DNA from 4 places in the Bacillus sp. URHA0034 genome. Region 2 is predicted to be linked to each of the others. Evidence: a T-box and tRNA genes for the amino acid it is inferred to sense, from the RefSeq annotation. Region 2 holds a T-box; the other regions hold tRNA genes.
The links. A T-box is a leader RNA that pairs with one kind of tRNA and senses whether it is charged. The one in region 2 lies ahead of serS (serine--tRNA ligase), so its partner is inferred to be a tRNA-Ser.

Region 1 (3,064 bases), 1.4 Mb from region 2:
AGCTGGTTAGAGCAGACGGCTCATAACCGTCCGGTCGTAGGTTCGAGTCCTACAAGGTCCACCAGTAGTTTAAAATTCGGAGGAATACCCAAGTTCGGCTGAAGGGATCGGTCTTGAAAACCGACAGGCGGGTCAAACCGCGCGGGGGTTCGAATCCCTCTTCCTCCTCCATACCATTCTTATTATTATAAGTTACTATGGGCCTGCTCAAAAATTAAAAACTTTTTACTATCGCGGGGTGGAGCAACGAGCGTTGCTACAATGAATAATCTGCGAGTTGTACCCATCGAGCTGCTGCTTGATTAAGCTTTCTGAGATGGGGACAGTCAGTAACAAAACATGGAGCATACTCCAAACTTAATACTTTTTACTATCGCGGGGTGGAGCAGTCCGGTAGCTCGTCGGGCTCATAACCCGAAGGTCGCAGGTTCAAATCCTGTCCCCGCAATTGGTCTGGTAGTTCAGTTGGTTAGAATGCCTGCCTGTCACGCAGGAGGTCGCGGGTTCGAGTCCCGTCCAGACCGCCATATGTTGGCTCAGTAGCTCAGTCGGTAGAGCAAAGGACTGAAAATCCTTGTGTCGGCGGTTCGATTCCGTCCTGAGCCACCATTTTTTTGATAAATAAATATAATAATTTATGGCGGCTGTGGCGAAGTGGTTAACGCACCTGATTGTGGTTCAGGCATTCGTGGGTTCGATTCCCATCAGCCGCCCCATTTAAAACAATTTGCGGGTGTAGTTTACTGGTAAAACCTCAGCCTTCCAAGCTGATGTAGTGGGTTCGATTCCCATCACCCGCTCCAACATGTGGGCCTATAGCTCAGCTGGTTAGAGCGCACGCCTGATAAGCGTGAGGTCGATGGTTCGAGTCCATTTAGGCCCACCATAGTTTTTTGCAAAACAAAATAATTTTTATTGTTCCGCAGTAGCTCAGTGGTAGAGCTATCGGCTGTTAACCGATCGGTCGTAGGTTCGAGTCCTACCTGCGGAGCCATTTTATTTTATGGGGAAGTACTCAAGAGGCTGAAGAGGCGCCCCTGCTAAGGGTGTAGGTCGGGTAACCGGCGCGAGGGTTCAAATCCCTCCTTCTCCGCCATAAGAACGGCCCCTTGGTCAAGCGGTTAAGACACCGCCCTTTCACGGCGGTAACACGGGTTCGAATCCCGTAGGGGTCATACAAAAAAACTGATAACAATCGTTATCAGTTTTTTTGTGCGCTTATTTTATATTTAGGTGAGTCCTGCCTATTTCAATTCCACTCCTGTTAATCAACCTCTATTAACGTACACCTTTTATCAGATCCTACATCAATATGACCTGCTATGTTCTTAATTTACTCCTACAATAAATACCTGGTGCACTTTTTTCTTTCTCAAGAAATAATGGTCCCTTTGTACTAAAATTCACCCTACTTTGGTCCGGCTTTGCTGCCTTTCGTCTGCAATTTATACACTCTATTCATTATTTTAATATAACTTTATTTAAACCCCATCATTTTAGGAAACATTGATACCGTTTACATTTACTACATTTTACTTAAAATGTTTACTACAATTTTTATTATTGAAAAAATAGCTTTTCACAGTTAATTACATAGAAATATTCAAAAAAAGATACTAGATATTTGTCGAATGATGTAGGAAAATTTGTGGTTTAGTGTCGTATGATGTTGGGTATTGTAACTTAGTGGCTGAATTACTCAGTTATTGTCAAAAAAGATAAAAAAGTTTTACAAGGCATCTGGGCCATTTGCAATTATAATTGGTCAAAGAAATACATATTTTCAGTGAGATGAGGAGAGCCATGACGGTGAACACACTATATCCGACAGATTATCAGCTGCACTTATTTCATGAAGGCAGCTTCTTCCAGAGTCATCAGCTTTTTGGCGCTCATATCTTTAAGAATTCCGATAAGGTACATACACGATTTTGCGTTTGGGCTCCTAATGCCGCTAAGGTTAGGCTCGCGGGAAATTTTAACAACTGGAATGGTGAAGGATATGAATTGCAAAAGGTAAATGATGAGGGCGTTTGGATCATTGTCCTTAATCAAAATTTAGAAGGCTGTATTTATAAGTACGAGATTATAACATCTTCAGGTGAAAAGCTCCTTAAGGCTGACCCGTTTGCATTTTATTCAGAATTAAGGCCCCACACCGCTTCGATTGTATATTCTTTAAACAGTTATGATTGGCAAGACGAACAATGGATGAATCGAAGAGAAAAAAAGAATGTTTTATCGGATCCGGCAATTATATATGAAGTCCATGCAGGATCCTGGAAGAAAAAAGAAGATGACAGCTACCTAACCTATAAGGAACTAGCCGCTGAACTTATCCCTTATGTAATAGAGCATGGATTTACCCATATAGAACTTTTACCAATCATCGAGCACCCGCTTGACGCCTCATGGGGATACCAGGGTACGGGTTATTTTTCTGTGACCTCCAGGTATGGCACACCAGATGATTTTAGATATTTTGTGGACCAGTGCCATCAGCAAGGCATTGGTGTGATACTAGACTGGGTACCAGGTCATTTTTGCAAGGATGCTCACGGACTCTACCGATTTGATGGCACCCATATTTATTCATATGACACTGTTTATGACAGAGAAAATGTAGTATGGGGGACGGCAAATTTCGATTTAGGAAAAGGTGAGGTCCAAAGTTTCTTAATTTCAAATGCGTTATATTGGATTGATTACTTCCACATTGATGGCTTTCGAATGGATGCGGTAGCAAATATTATATATTGGCCGGACACCACTAACGGAAAGCGCGAAAATCCCTTTGGAATTAATTTCTTAAAAAAATTGAATAGAGAAGTACATGATTTCGATCCCCATTTTCTCATGATTGGGGAGGACTCTACGGATTATCCTCAAGTAACAGCGCCTGTACACTACGGCGGTTTAGGCTTTGATTACAAATGGAATATGGGCTGGATGAATGACATGCTTGAGTACATGGAAACACCGCCTTATTCTAGGTCAAAGGTTCATTCTAAGGTAACGTTTTCACTTTTATATGCTTTTTCCGAGAATTTTATGCTCCCATTTT
Region 2 (3,064 bases):
CGGATCAAATTAATATGATTAACTGGAACTGGATGCTTCCATCACTAGATTATGGTTACCAGGGGATGGACGGGCTTAAAACAGGGACAACTGATTTTGCAGGCTATTGCTTTACCGGAACAGCGAGCCGTGATGGAAAACGATTTATTACTGTCGTGCAAAATGCAAAGGATGGCTCTGGGCAACAAGGTGGATATAAAGCACGCTTTGAAGAAACTAGAAAAATGTTGGATTATGCATTTAGTAATTATACGAATGTCAAACTTGTTCCAAAGCACTACCAAGTAAAAGGGCAGAAAACATTACCAGTCCTTAAAGGTAAAGAGGATCAAGTAAAGATTTACACCAAATCAGCGATTAATATGACTGTTCTAAATGGTGAAGAGAAAAACTATCAACCGGTTCTTGTTTTAGATAAAAATGAGGTTAACAAAAAGGGTGAATTGATTGCACCGATTAAAAAAGGAGAAAAGATCGGTTATGTGACCTTAAAACCAAAGAATAATGAAAAGGTTAGCTTCTTAACTGCTGAGGGACAGAAGAAAGCACAAGCAGATGTTGTGGCTGCTCAGGATGTTGAAAAAGCCAACTGGTTTGTCTTAATGATGCGAGGCATAGGTAATTTCTTTGGGGATGTATTTCATGGAATCGGGACAACTATAAAAGGTTGGTTTTAATTAGAAAAGCGTAACGTCTAAATGCTTGAACTAGACTACTACAAGGTAATCATTATAAGAAGGATTCTTGTCTTGACAGGAATCCTCTTTTGTTGCTTTAATGCCATTAAACCATAGCTCAAAAATTCAAACCCTTATCCTACCCGGCAACACATCTCATTTGGCAGACAAGTCAATAGCTTCGAGGCCGACCTCACGATCAATGGTGTAGCAGATCGTTTTCCTGCTGTGTTCATCCGTGTGCCGCACATCGTTGAGGCGGGAGAGAATGTTGAAATTTTGCCCAAGCATAATGACCGCATCGTCGCCGCGCGGGAAGGACAATTTCTTGGCTGTTCATTCCATCTGGAATAAACCGAAAACCATGCCATTACAGCCTACTTTGTCGAAATGGTGAAGGAAGCAAAAGCCAAACAATTTGTTTAATTCGGTTGCATTTGGTTCATAATTATAGTAAATTATAAAACAAATCAATAATGAAAAAAGCAATGAGAGGAACTAGTAACAAGAACCTCACACTAAAGAGAGCCGGTGTCTGGTGTAAACCGGTGTGTGATCCTTGCGAATCCCTCCTCGAGCAAGGTATGGAACGCCTGTTTGGTTAGTAAGTACTTTCGGTAAAAACCGTTACAGTTTTTCGAGGTGGGCAGCCTATGCTGTCAACCAGGGTGGTATCGCGACTAACTCTCGTCCCTGTTTTTGGGGCGGGAGTTTTTTTATTTTAGGCTCTGTTAAACGATATTGTTGTTTTTTATACTCTGTTGATTGGAGCGGAAAGCGCTCGACTCCTGCGGGAGTACGGGGCAGGGGAGACCCCACAGGCGCTTTCAGCGCCGAGGAGGCTCCCCGGCACGCCCGCGGAAAGCGAGAGCCTGGAGCGGAAATCAACAGCGATATTTAACAGAGCCTTATTTTAAAGTGATATCACCAATTAGCGGGTCCCATTAGCGGATAGGGTCGGGAGTCGGATAGTTTTTAAATTAATAAAAGGAGTGTCAACAGATGTTAGATATCAAAGTATTAAGAGCAAACTTTGCTGAAGTAAAAGAAAAGCTTCAGTACCGGGGGGAAGATTTAACGGATTTAGGCCGGTTTGAGGATCTGGATGTAAAAAGACGCGAACTAATCGTTGAAACAGAAAAATTAAAGAGCCGAAAAAATGAAGTTTCACAGCAAGTGGCCGCACTAAAGCGCGAAAAAAAGGATGCCGATCATTTAATTACGGAGATGCGTGAAGTTGGCGATCAAATAAAAGTCTTAGACGAGGAACTGCGCGGTGTCGAAGAGACATTAGAGCTATTACTACTAAGTATTCCAAATATTCCACATGAAAGTGTTCCAATCGGAGAAACAGAGGATGATAATGTTGAAATCAGAAAATGGGGCCAAGTCCGTGAATTTGATTTTGAAGCAAAGCCGCACTGGGACGTTGCAGACGAACTAGGGATCCTTGATTTCGAGCGGGCAGGAAAGGTTACCGGAAGCCGCTTTGTCTTTTATAAGGGACTTGGAGCCCGCTTAGAAAGGGCCTTAATCAGCTTCATGTTAGACCTTCATGTGGATGAGCATGGCTACACAGAAATATTACCTCCTTACCTAGTCAATCGAACAAGTATGACAGGAACAGGGCAGCTGCCAAAGTTTGAAGAAGATGCCTTCTTAATTGAAAATGAAGATTATTTCCTCATTCCTACCGCTGAGGTGCCAGTCACAAACTACCACCGTGATGAAATTTTAAGCGGTGAAGACCTTCCAATTCGTTTTGCTGCTTATAGTGCTTGTTTCCGATCTGAAGCAGGTTCTGCAGGACGCGATACAAGAGGACTGATCCGCCAGCATCAATTTAATAAGGTTGAGCTTGTAAAGTTTGTGAAACCCGAAGATTCTTATGAGGAGCTAGAAAAGTTGACCCATGATGCGGAACGTGTGTTACAGCTGCTTGAGCTGCCATACCGTGTGTTAAGCATGTGTACAGGGGATCTTGGCTTTACTGCTGCGAAAAAATACGATATTGAAGTATGGATTCCAAGTTACGGAACATATCGGGAGATTTCTTCTTGCAGTAACTTTGAGGCATTCCAGGCCAGACGGGCCAATATCCGTTTCCGTCGTGATCCAAAGGCAAAGCCAGAGCATGTTCATACCCTAAACGGATCTGGTCTTGCGATTGGCCGCACGGTGGCTGCAATCCTAGAAAATTATCAGCAAGCAGACGGCAGTGTCATCATTCCGACGGCCCTACGACCATATATGGGCAATCGCGAAGTCATTAAACCTTTGTAAATTTTAAAAAAGAATTGTATTTAAAAGATTTTTCCGGGCAATCTAAATTTGTCCGGAAAAGTTAGTTATTCTATTTGACATTGTCATCTATGTATGATAAATTA
Region 3 (3,064 bases), 550 kb from region 2:
TAACCCACACCCCTGATCGGGGTGGGAGACAGTGTCAGGTGGGCAGTTTGACTGGGGCGGTCGCCTCCTAAAGAGTAACGGAGGCGCCCAAAGGTTCCCTCAGAATGGTTGGAAATCATTCGTAGAGTGTAAAGGCACAAGGGAGCTTGACTGCGAGACCTACAAGTCGAGCAGGGACGAAAGTCGGGCTTAGTGATCCGGTGGTTCCGCATGGAAGGGCCATCGCTCAACGGATAAAAGCTACCCCGGGGATAACAGGCTTATCTCCCCCAAGAGTCCACATCGACGGGGAGGTTTGGCACCTCGATGTCGGCTCATCGCATCCTGGGGCTGTAGTCGGTCCCAAGGGTTGGGCTGTTCGCCCATTAAAGCGGTACGCGAGCTGGGTTCAGAACGTCGTGAGACAGTTCGGTCCCTATCCGTCGTGGGCGCAGGAAATTTGAGAGGAGCTGTCCTTAGTACGAGAGGACCGGGATGGACGCACCGCTGGTGTACCAGTTGTCTTGCCAAAGGCATCGCTGGGTAGCTATGTGCGGACGGGATAAGTGCTGAAAGCATCTAAGCATGAAGCCCCCCTCAAGATGAGATTTCCCATAGCGTCAAGCTAGTAAGATCCCTGAAAGATGATCAGGTTGATAGGTCAGAGGTGGAAGCGTGGCGACATGTGGAGCTGACTGATACTAATCGATCGAGGACTTAACCATAGTCTAAAGCGAATAAACTCGTTTTTACCAAATTTCTTCTATATTATCTAGTTTTGAGAGAACGATCTCTCTAATTTCATAAGTCTGGTAATTAAGGCGAGAAGGTCACACCCGTTCCCATACCGAACACGGAAGTTAAGCTTCTCAGCGCCGATGGTAGTTGGGACTTTGTCCCTGTGAGAGTAGGACGTTGCCAGGCTTCGCCCCTTTGGGGCTATTATTTTGCCAATTTTAGTATTTGGCCCCTTGGTCAAGCGGTTAAGACACCGCCCTTTCACGGCGGTAACACGGGTTCGAATCCCGTAGGGGTCACCAAGATTTTTCGTAATATTGAAAAAAACTTACATTAATTCGGAGGATTAGCTCAGCTGGGAGAGCATCTGCCTTACAAGCAGAGGGTCGGCGGTTCGATCCCGTCATCCTCCACCATTTAGTTTATTTTGCGCCCGTAGCTCAATTGGATAGAGCGTCTGACTACGGATCAGAAGGTTATGGGTTCGACTCCTTTCGGGCGCGCTTATTTTACGGGAAGTAGCTCAGCTTGGTAGAGCACTTGGTTTGGGACCAAGGGGTCGCAGGTTCGAATCCTGTCTTCCCGACCAGTCGCAGGTTGAAATTTAATTATGGCGGTGTAGCTCAGCTGGCTAGAGCGTACGGTTCATACCCGTAAGGTCGGGGGTTCGATCCCCTCCGCCGCTACCATATTTTTTTACGGAGGAATACCCAAGTCTGGCTGAAGGGATCGGTCTTGAAAACCGACAGGCGGGTCAAACCGCGCGGGGGTTCGAATCCCTCTTCCTCCTCCATATTTACTTGATTTGATATTTCTATTATCGCGGGGTGGAGCAACGAGCGTTGCTTCAAGGAATAAACTGCGAGTTGTACCCATCGAGCTGCTGCTTGAATAGGCATTCTGAGATGGGGACAGTCAGTAACAAAACATGGAGCATTTTCCAAACTTTATAATTTCTATTATCGCGGGGTGGAGCAGTCTGGTAGCTCGTCGGGCTCATAACCCGAAGGTCGTAGGTTCAAATCCTGCCCCCGCAATTTGGTCCGGTAGTTCAGTTGGTTAGAATGCCTGCATGTCACGCAGGAGGTTGGGGGTTCATCCCCTCCGCAGCTACCATATTTTTTTACGGAGGAATACCCAAGTCTGGCTGAAGGGATCGGTCTTGAAAACCGACAGGCGGGTCAAACCGCGCGGGGGTTCGAATCCCTCTTCCTCCTCCATATTTACTTAACTTTATATTTTTATCTTTTATTATCGCGGGGTGGAGCAACGAGCGTTGCTTCGAGAATAAACTGCGAGTTGTACCCATCGAGCTGCTGCTTGAATAGGCATTCTGAGATGGGGACAGTCAGTAACAAAACATGGAGCATTTTCCAAACTTTATAATTTCTATTATCGCGGGGTGGAGCAGTCTGGTAGCTCGTCGGGCTCATAACCCGAAGGTCGTAGGTTCAAATCCTGCCCCCGCAATTTTGGTCCGGTAGTTCAGTTGGTTAGAATGCCTGCCTGTCACGCAGGAGGTCGCGGGTTCGAGTCCCGTCCGGACCGCCATTTTTTTACTAGTAGCTTGACTACTATTGATATATATTTCGGCGATTGTGGCGAAGTGGTTAACGCACCTGATTGTGGTTCAGGCATTCGTGGGTTCGATTCCCATCAGTCGCCCCATTTTCTTTTTAAACTATTGGGCTATAGCCAAGCGGTAAGGCATCGCACTTTGACTGCGACATGCGTTGGTTCGAATCCAGCTAGCCCAGCCATTTTTAAGGCAGCATAGCCAAGTGGTAAGGCCGAGGTCTGCAAAACCTCTATCCCCGGTTCAAATCCGGGTGTTGCCTCCAAAATTTATATTGCGGGTGTAGTTTACTGGTAAAACCTCAGCCTTCCAAGCTGATGTAGTGGGTTCGATTCCCATCACCCGCTCCAATATGGGCCTATAGCTCAGCTGGTTAGAGCGCACGCCTGATAAGCGTGAGGTCGATGGTTCGAGTCCATTTAGGCCCACTAAAAAACCTGATTTCCAAATGGAAATCAGGTTTTTTTCGCGTGAAGGAATAGCTGTTTCATGAGGACAAAGAGAGAAGGATTTAAGCTAGATATGTCCGCATGAGCGTCCATGAGGACAAAAAGAGGAAGATTTAAGCAAGATATGTCCGCATGAAGCGTCCATGAGGACAAAAAGAGGAAGATTTAAGCAAGATATGTCCGCATGAAGCGTCCATGAGGACAAAAAGAGGAAGATTTAAGCAAGATATGTCCGCATGAAGCGTCCATGAGGACAAAAAGAGGAAGATTTAAGCAAGATATGTCCGCATGAAGAGTTCATGAGGACAAAGAGAGAAGGATT
Region 4 (3,064 bases), 230 kb from region 2:
CTAAATGGTCTTGATTTAAAGGCGGTTTCTGAAGAACTATCCGTAGGTGAGTTAACCCTAAAGGATATTATTGATGCCTTAGTAAGACCAGAACGAGATCCACGTGATGATTTACCCCGTCCGCTTCTGAAAAAGGATGTCTTAAAACTAGAAGACCTGAAAGCGGGAATGGAGCTTCAAGGGACAGTTCGTAATGTTGTCGACTTTGGTGCTTTTGTTGATATCGGTGTTAAACAGGATGGGCTTGTTCATATTTCTAAGCTCAGCAATCGGTTTGTAAAACATCCTTTGGACATTGTTTCAGTAGGTGATGTTGTTACGGTATGGGTGGACTCTGTTGATATGAAAAAGGGCCGAGTTGCTTTAACCATGCTGCCGCCATCTTAAGATTAAGATAGGGAAAGCGCCTTTGGCCCCGAGAGAGGCTCGGGGACTAGAGGCGCCGTAATTAGAGGAACACTGCTTTTAGGAGCAGTGTTTTTTTCTGTAAAAAAACCAGCACTGGTTTAGCAGCTTAATCTGATAGCGGTCCTTCTCATAGAAAGCCCTTTTCATTTGGTTTTGTAACCAAGTTGGCATAGTGTAAAACCTCCCGAAAAGTACATCATTCATTAAAGGTATATACAATATATGCTATAATAGGTTGTCATGTTCGCTGGAAAGTGGGGAACTGTAAAAATGGAGCAGCGGGAACTGCAATTATTAGTAGAAAAGATATCTCTTGATTTCTTTAGTAAACCGTTTAAACATATGGCATTGTTTAATCCGAGGTTACGATCAACCGGGGGAAGATATCTTTTAGGCACTCATAATATTGAAATTAATAAAAAGTATCTAGAACAGCTTGGTGAAAAGGAGTTAATTGGTATCATCAAGCACGAGCTCTGCCATTATCACCTCCATCTTGAAGGCAGAGGATATCAGCACAAGGACCAAGATTTTAAGCTTTTATTAAAAAAGGTAGGAGGACCCCGATTTTGCAATCAGCTGCCTGAAAGGAAGGCAAAACAAACAGCAAAAAAAGTACTAATTTATCAATGCTCAAACTGTCAGCTTACGTATCAAAGAAAAAGAAGTATTAATACTTCAAAGTACGTATGTGGGAAGTGCAGAGGGAAATTGTTAAAAGTTAAAGAAATTCAATTATAATTCTGTGATAATATGGTTAAAATCTTTATGTAAAATAATATTGACTTTATAGTTATAGGTCTTTATAATGTAAAGAGTCGATAGGGCAAATGCCTTATTGAAAAGATAATGTTGACTATTCCGCAGTAGCTCAGTGGTAGAGCTATCGGCTGTTAACCGATCGGTCGTAGGTTCGAGTCCTACCTGCGGAGCCATTTATATGGGGAAGTACTCAAGAGGCTGAAGAGGCGCCCCTGCTAAGGGTGTAGGTCGGGTGACCGGCGCGAGGGTTCAAATCCCTCCTTCTCCGCCATATATTTTTTGTTTCGGCCCCTTGGTCAAGCGGTTAAGACACCGCCCTTTCACGGCGGTAACACGGGTTCGAATCCCGTAGGGGTCATCAGGGACGGGGAGTGACTCTGTTTCATTTCCTGTTTCTTAAATTTTAAAACCTTATTGGGCTATAGCCAAGCGGTAAGGCATCGCACTTTGACTGCGACATGCGTTGGTTCGAATCCAGCTAGCCCAGCCATTTGTGATTTTTTATCTTAGAATGAGCCAGTAGCTCAGTCGGTAGAGCAACGAGCGAGTCTGCGAAGAAGAGGGCGTTTGATCTACCACAAATCAGTTTTAGGAAATCATCTTAGAATGAGCCATTAGCTCAGTTGGTAGAGCATCTGACTTTTAATCAGAGGGTCGAAGGTTCGAGTCCTTCATGGCTCACCATTCGATTATCATATGCGGGTGTGGCGGAATTGGCAGACGCACCAGACTTAGGATCTGGCGCCGCAAGGCGTGGGGGTTCGACTCCCTTCACCCGCACCATTAATTTCCTCTTGAAATAGATGGAGTTAGATGTTATTATTGATTCTGTCGCTAAATAAATGCGGTCGTGGCGGAATGGCAGACGCGCTAGGTTGAGGGCCTAGTGGGGGCAACCCCGTGGAGGTTCAAGTCCTCTCGGCCGCACCAAAAAAAGTTATTGACAATCTCAATTGGATTTGTTATACTTTAAAAGTTGCTTAACAAAATGCGCCCGTAGCTCAATTGGATAGAGCGTCTGACTACGGATCAGAAGGTTATGGGTTCGACTCCTTTCGGGCGCGCCATATATACGGGAAGTAGCTCAGCTTGGTAGAGCACTTGGTTTGGGACCAAGGGGTCGCAGGTTCGAATCCTGTCTTCCCGACCATTCAAAATTCATATTATGCGGGTGTAGTTTACTGGTAAAACCTCAGCCTTCCAAGCTGATGTAGTGGGTTCGATTCCCATCACCCGCTCCAAATTGTTCTTTGAAAACTAAACAAACAAAAACGTCAACAAACAATAATATTCATTTCTTACGAAATGAAGCCAACGTAACAAAATGAGCTAATCAACTTTCTTGGAGAGTTTGATCCTGGCTCAGGACGAACGCTGGCGGCGTGCCTAATACATGCAAGTCGAGCGAATCAATAGGAGCTTGCTCCTGTTGGTTAGCGGCGGACGGGTGAGTAACACGTGGGCAACCTGCCTGTAAGACTGGGATAACACCGGGAAACCGGTGCTAATACCGGATAATCCTTTTCCTCTCATGAGGGAAAGCTGAAAGTCGGTTTCGGCTGACACTTACAGATGGGCCCGCGGCGCATTAGCTAGTTGGTGAGGTAACGGCTCACCAAGGCGACGATGCGTAGCCGACCTGAGAGGGTGATCGGCCACACTGGGACTGAGACACGGCCCAGACTCCTACGGGAGGCAGCAGTAGGGAATCTTCCACAATGGACGAAAGTCTGATGGAGCAACGCCGCGTGAGCGATGAAGGCCTTCGGGTCGTAAAGCTCTGTTGTTAGGGAAGAACAAGTACCGGAGTAACTGCCGGTACCTTGACGGTACCTAACCAGAAAGCCACGGCTAACTACGTGCCAGCAGCCGCGGTAATACGTAGGTGGCAAGC

Region 1: it has a tRNA-Ser gene. The T-box ahead of serS (serine--tRNA ligase) is inferred to sense a tRNA for this amino acid. The anticodon was not compared.
Region 3: it has a tRNA-Ser gene. The T-box ahead of serS (serine--tRNA ligase) is inferred to sense a tRNA for this amino acid. The anticodon was not compared.
Region 4: it has a tRNA-Ser gene. The T-box ahead of serS (serine--tRNA ligase) is inferred to sense a tRNA for this amino acid. The anticodon was not compared.

What each region holds. Positions count from the first base shown of each region.
Region 1 is NZ_JBWCDK010000002.1:4,260,453-4,263,516, forward strand. It holds tRNA gene ACZ9EE_RS22385 (tRNA-Ile) at 1-64, shown strand, start outside; tRNA gene ACZ9EE_RS22390 (tRNA-Ser) at 79-171, shown strand; tRNA gene ACZ9EE_RS22395 (tRNA-Met) at 375-448, shown strand; tRNA gene ACZ9EE_RS22400 (tRNA-Asp) at 451-527, shown strand; tRNA gene ACZ9EE_RS22405 (tRNA-Phe) at 534-609, shown strand; tRNA gene ACZ9EE_RS22410 (tRNA-His) at 641-716, shown strand; tRNA gene ACZ9EE_RS22415 (tRNA-Gly) at 730-803, shown strand; tRNA gene ACZ9EE_RS22420 (tRNA-Ile) at 810-886, shown strand; tRNA gene ACZ9EE_RS22425 (tRNA-Asn) at 920-994, shown strand; tRNA gene ACZ9EE_RS22430 (tRNA-Ser) at 1,006-1,096, shown strand; tRNA gene ACZ9EE_RS22435 (tRNA-Glu) at 1,104-1,175, shown strand; gene glgB (1,4-alpha-glucan branching protein GlgB) at 1,804-3,064, shown strand, end outside.
Region 2 is NZ_JBWCDK010000002.1:2,881,023-2,884,086, reverse strand. It holds gene ACZ9EE_RS15970 (serine hydrolase) at 1-677, shown strand, start outside; partial or broken gene ACZ9EE_RS15965 (type 1 glutamine amidotransferase family protein) at 834-1,103, shown strand; T-box leader at 1,157-1,375, shown strand; gene serS (serine--tRNA ligase) at 1,680-2,960, shown strand.
Region 3 is NZ_JBWCDK010000002.1:2,329,722-2,332,785, reverse strand. It holds rRNA gene ACZ9EE_RS13315 (23S ribosomal RNA) at 1-704, shown strand, start outside; rRNA gene rrf (5S ribosomal RNA) at 788-903, shown strand; tRNA gene ACZ9EE_RS13305 (tRNA-Glu) at 945-1,019, shown strand; tRNA gene ACZ9EE_RS13300 (tRNA-Val) at 1,058-1,133, shown strand; tRNA gene ACZ9EE_RS13295 (tRNA-Arg) at 1,147-1,220, shown strand; tRNA gene ACZ9EE_RS13290 (tRNA-Pro) at 1,230-1,306, shown strand; tRNA gene ACZ9EE_RS13285 (tRNA-Met) at 1,330-1,406, shown strand; tRNA gene ACZ9EE_RS13280 (tRNA-Ser) at 1,418-1,510, shown strand; tRNA gene ACZ9EE_RS13275 (tRNA-Met) at 1,681-1,754, shown strand; tRNA gene ACZ9EE_RS13270 (tRNA-Ser) at 1,845-1,937, shown strand; tRNA gene ACZ9EE_RS13265 (tRNA-Met) at 2,114-2,187, shown strand; tRNA gene ACZ9EE_RS13260 (tRNA-Asp) at 2,192-2,268, shown strand; tRNA gene ACZ9EE_RS13255 (tRNA-His) at 2,310-2,385, shown strand; tRNA gene ACZ9EE_RS13250 (tRNA-Gln) at 2,403-2,477, shown strand; tRNA gene ACZ9EE_RS13245 (tRNA-Cys) at 2,485-2,558, shown strand; tRNA gene ACZ9EE_RS13240 (tRNA-Gly) at 2,570-2,643, shown strand; tRNA gene ACZ9EE_RS13235 (tRNA-Ile) at 2,648-2,721, shown strand.
Region 4 is NZ_JBWCDK010000002.1:2,651,564-2,654,627, reverse strand. It holds gene ACZ9EE_RS14740 (Tex family protein) at 1-387, shown strand, start outside; gene cmpA (cortex morphogenetic protein CmpA) at 466-579, opposite strand; gene ACZ9EE_RS14730 (SprT family protein) at 679-1,149, shown strand; tRNA gene ACZ9EE_RS14725 (tRNA-Asn) at 1,269-1,343, shown strand; tRNA gene ACZ9EE_RS14720 (tRNA-Ser) at 1,351-1,441, shown strand; tRNA gene ACZ9EE_RS14715 (tRNA-Glu) at 1,457-1,528, shown strand; tRNA gene ACZ9EE_RS14710 (tRNA-Gln) at 1,586-1,660, shown strand; tRNA gene ACZ9EE_RS14705 (tRNA-Lys) at 1,779-1,854, shown strand; tRNA gene ACZ9EE_RS14700 (tRNA-Leu) at 1,869-1,953, shown strand; tRNA gene ACZ9EE_RS14695 (tRNA-Leu) at 2,015-2,100, shown strand; tRNA gene ACZ9EE_RS14690 (tRNA-Arg) at 2,161-2,237, shown strand; tRNA gene ACZ9EE_RS14685 (tRNA-Pro) at 2,244-2,320, shown strand; tRNA gene ACZ9EE_RS14680 (tRNA-Gly) at 2,338-2,411, shown strand; rRNA gene ACZ9EE_RS14675 (16S ribosomal RNA) at 2,510-3,064, shown strand, end outside.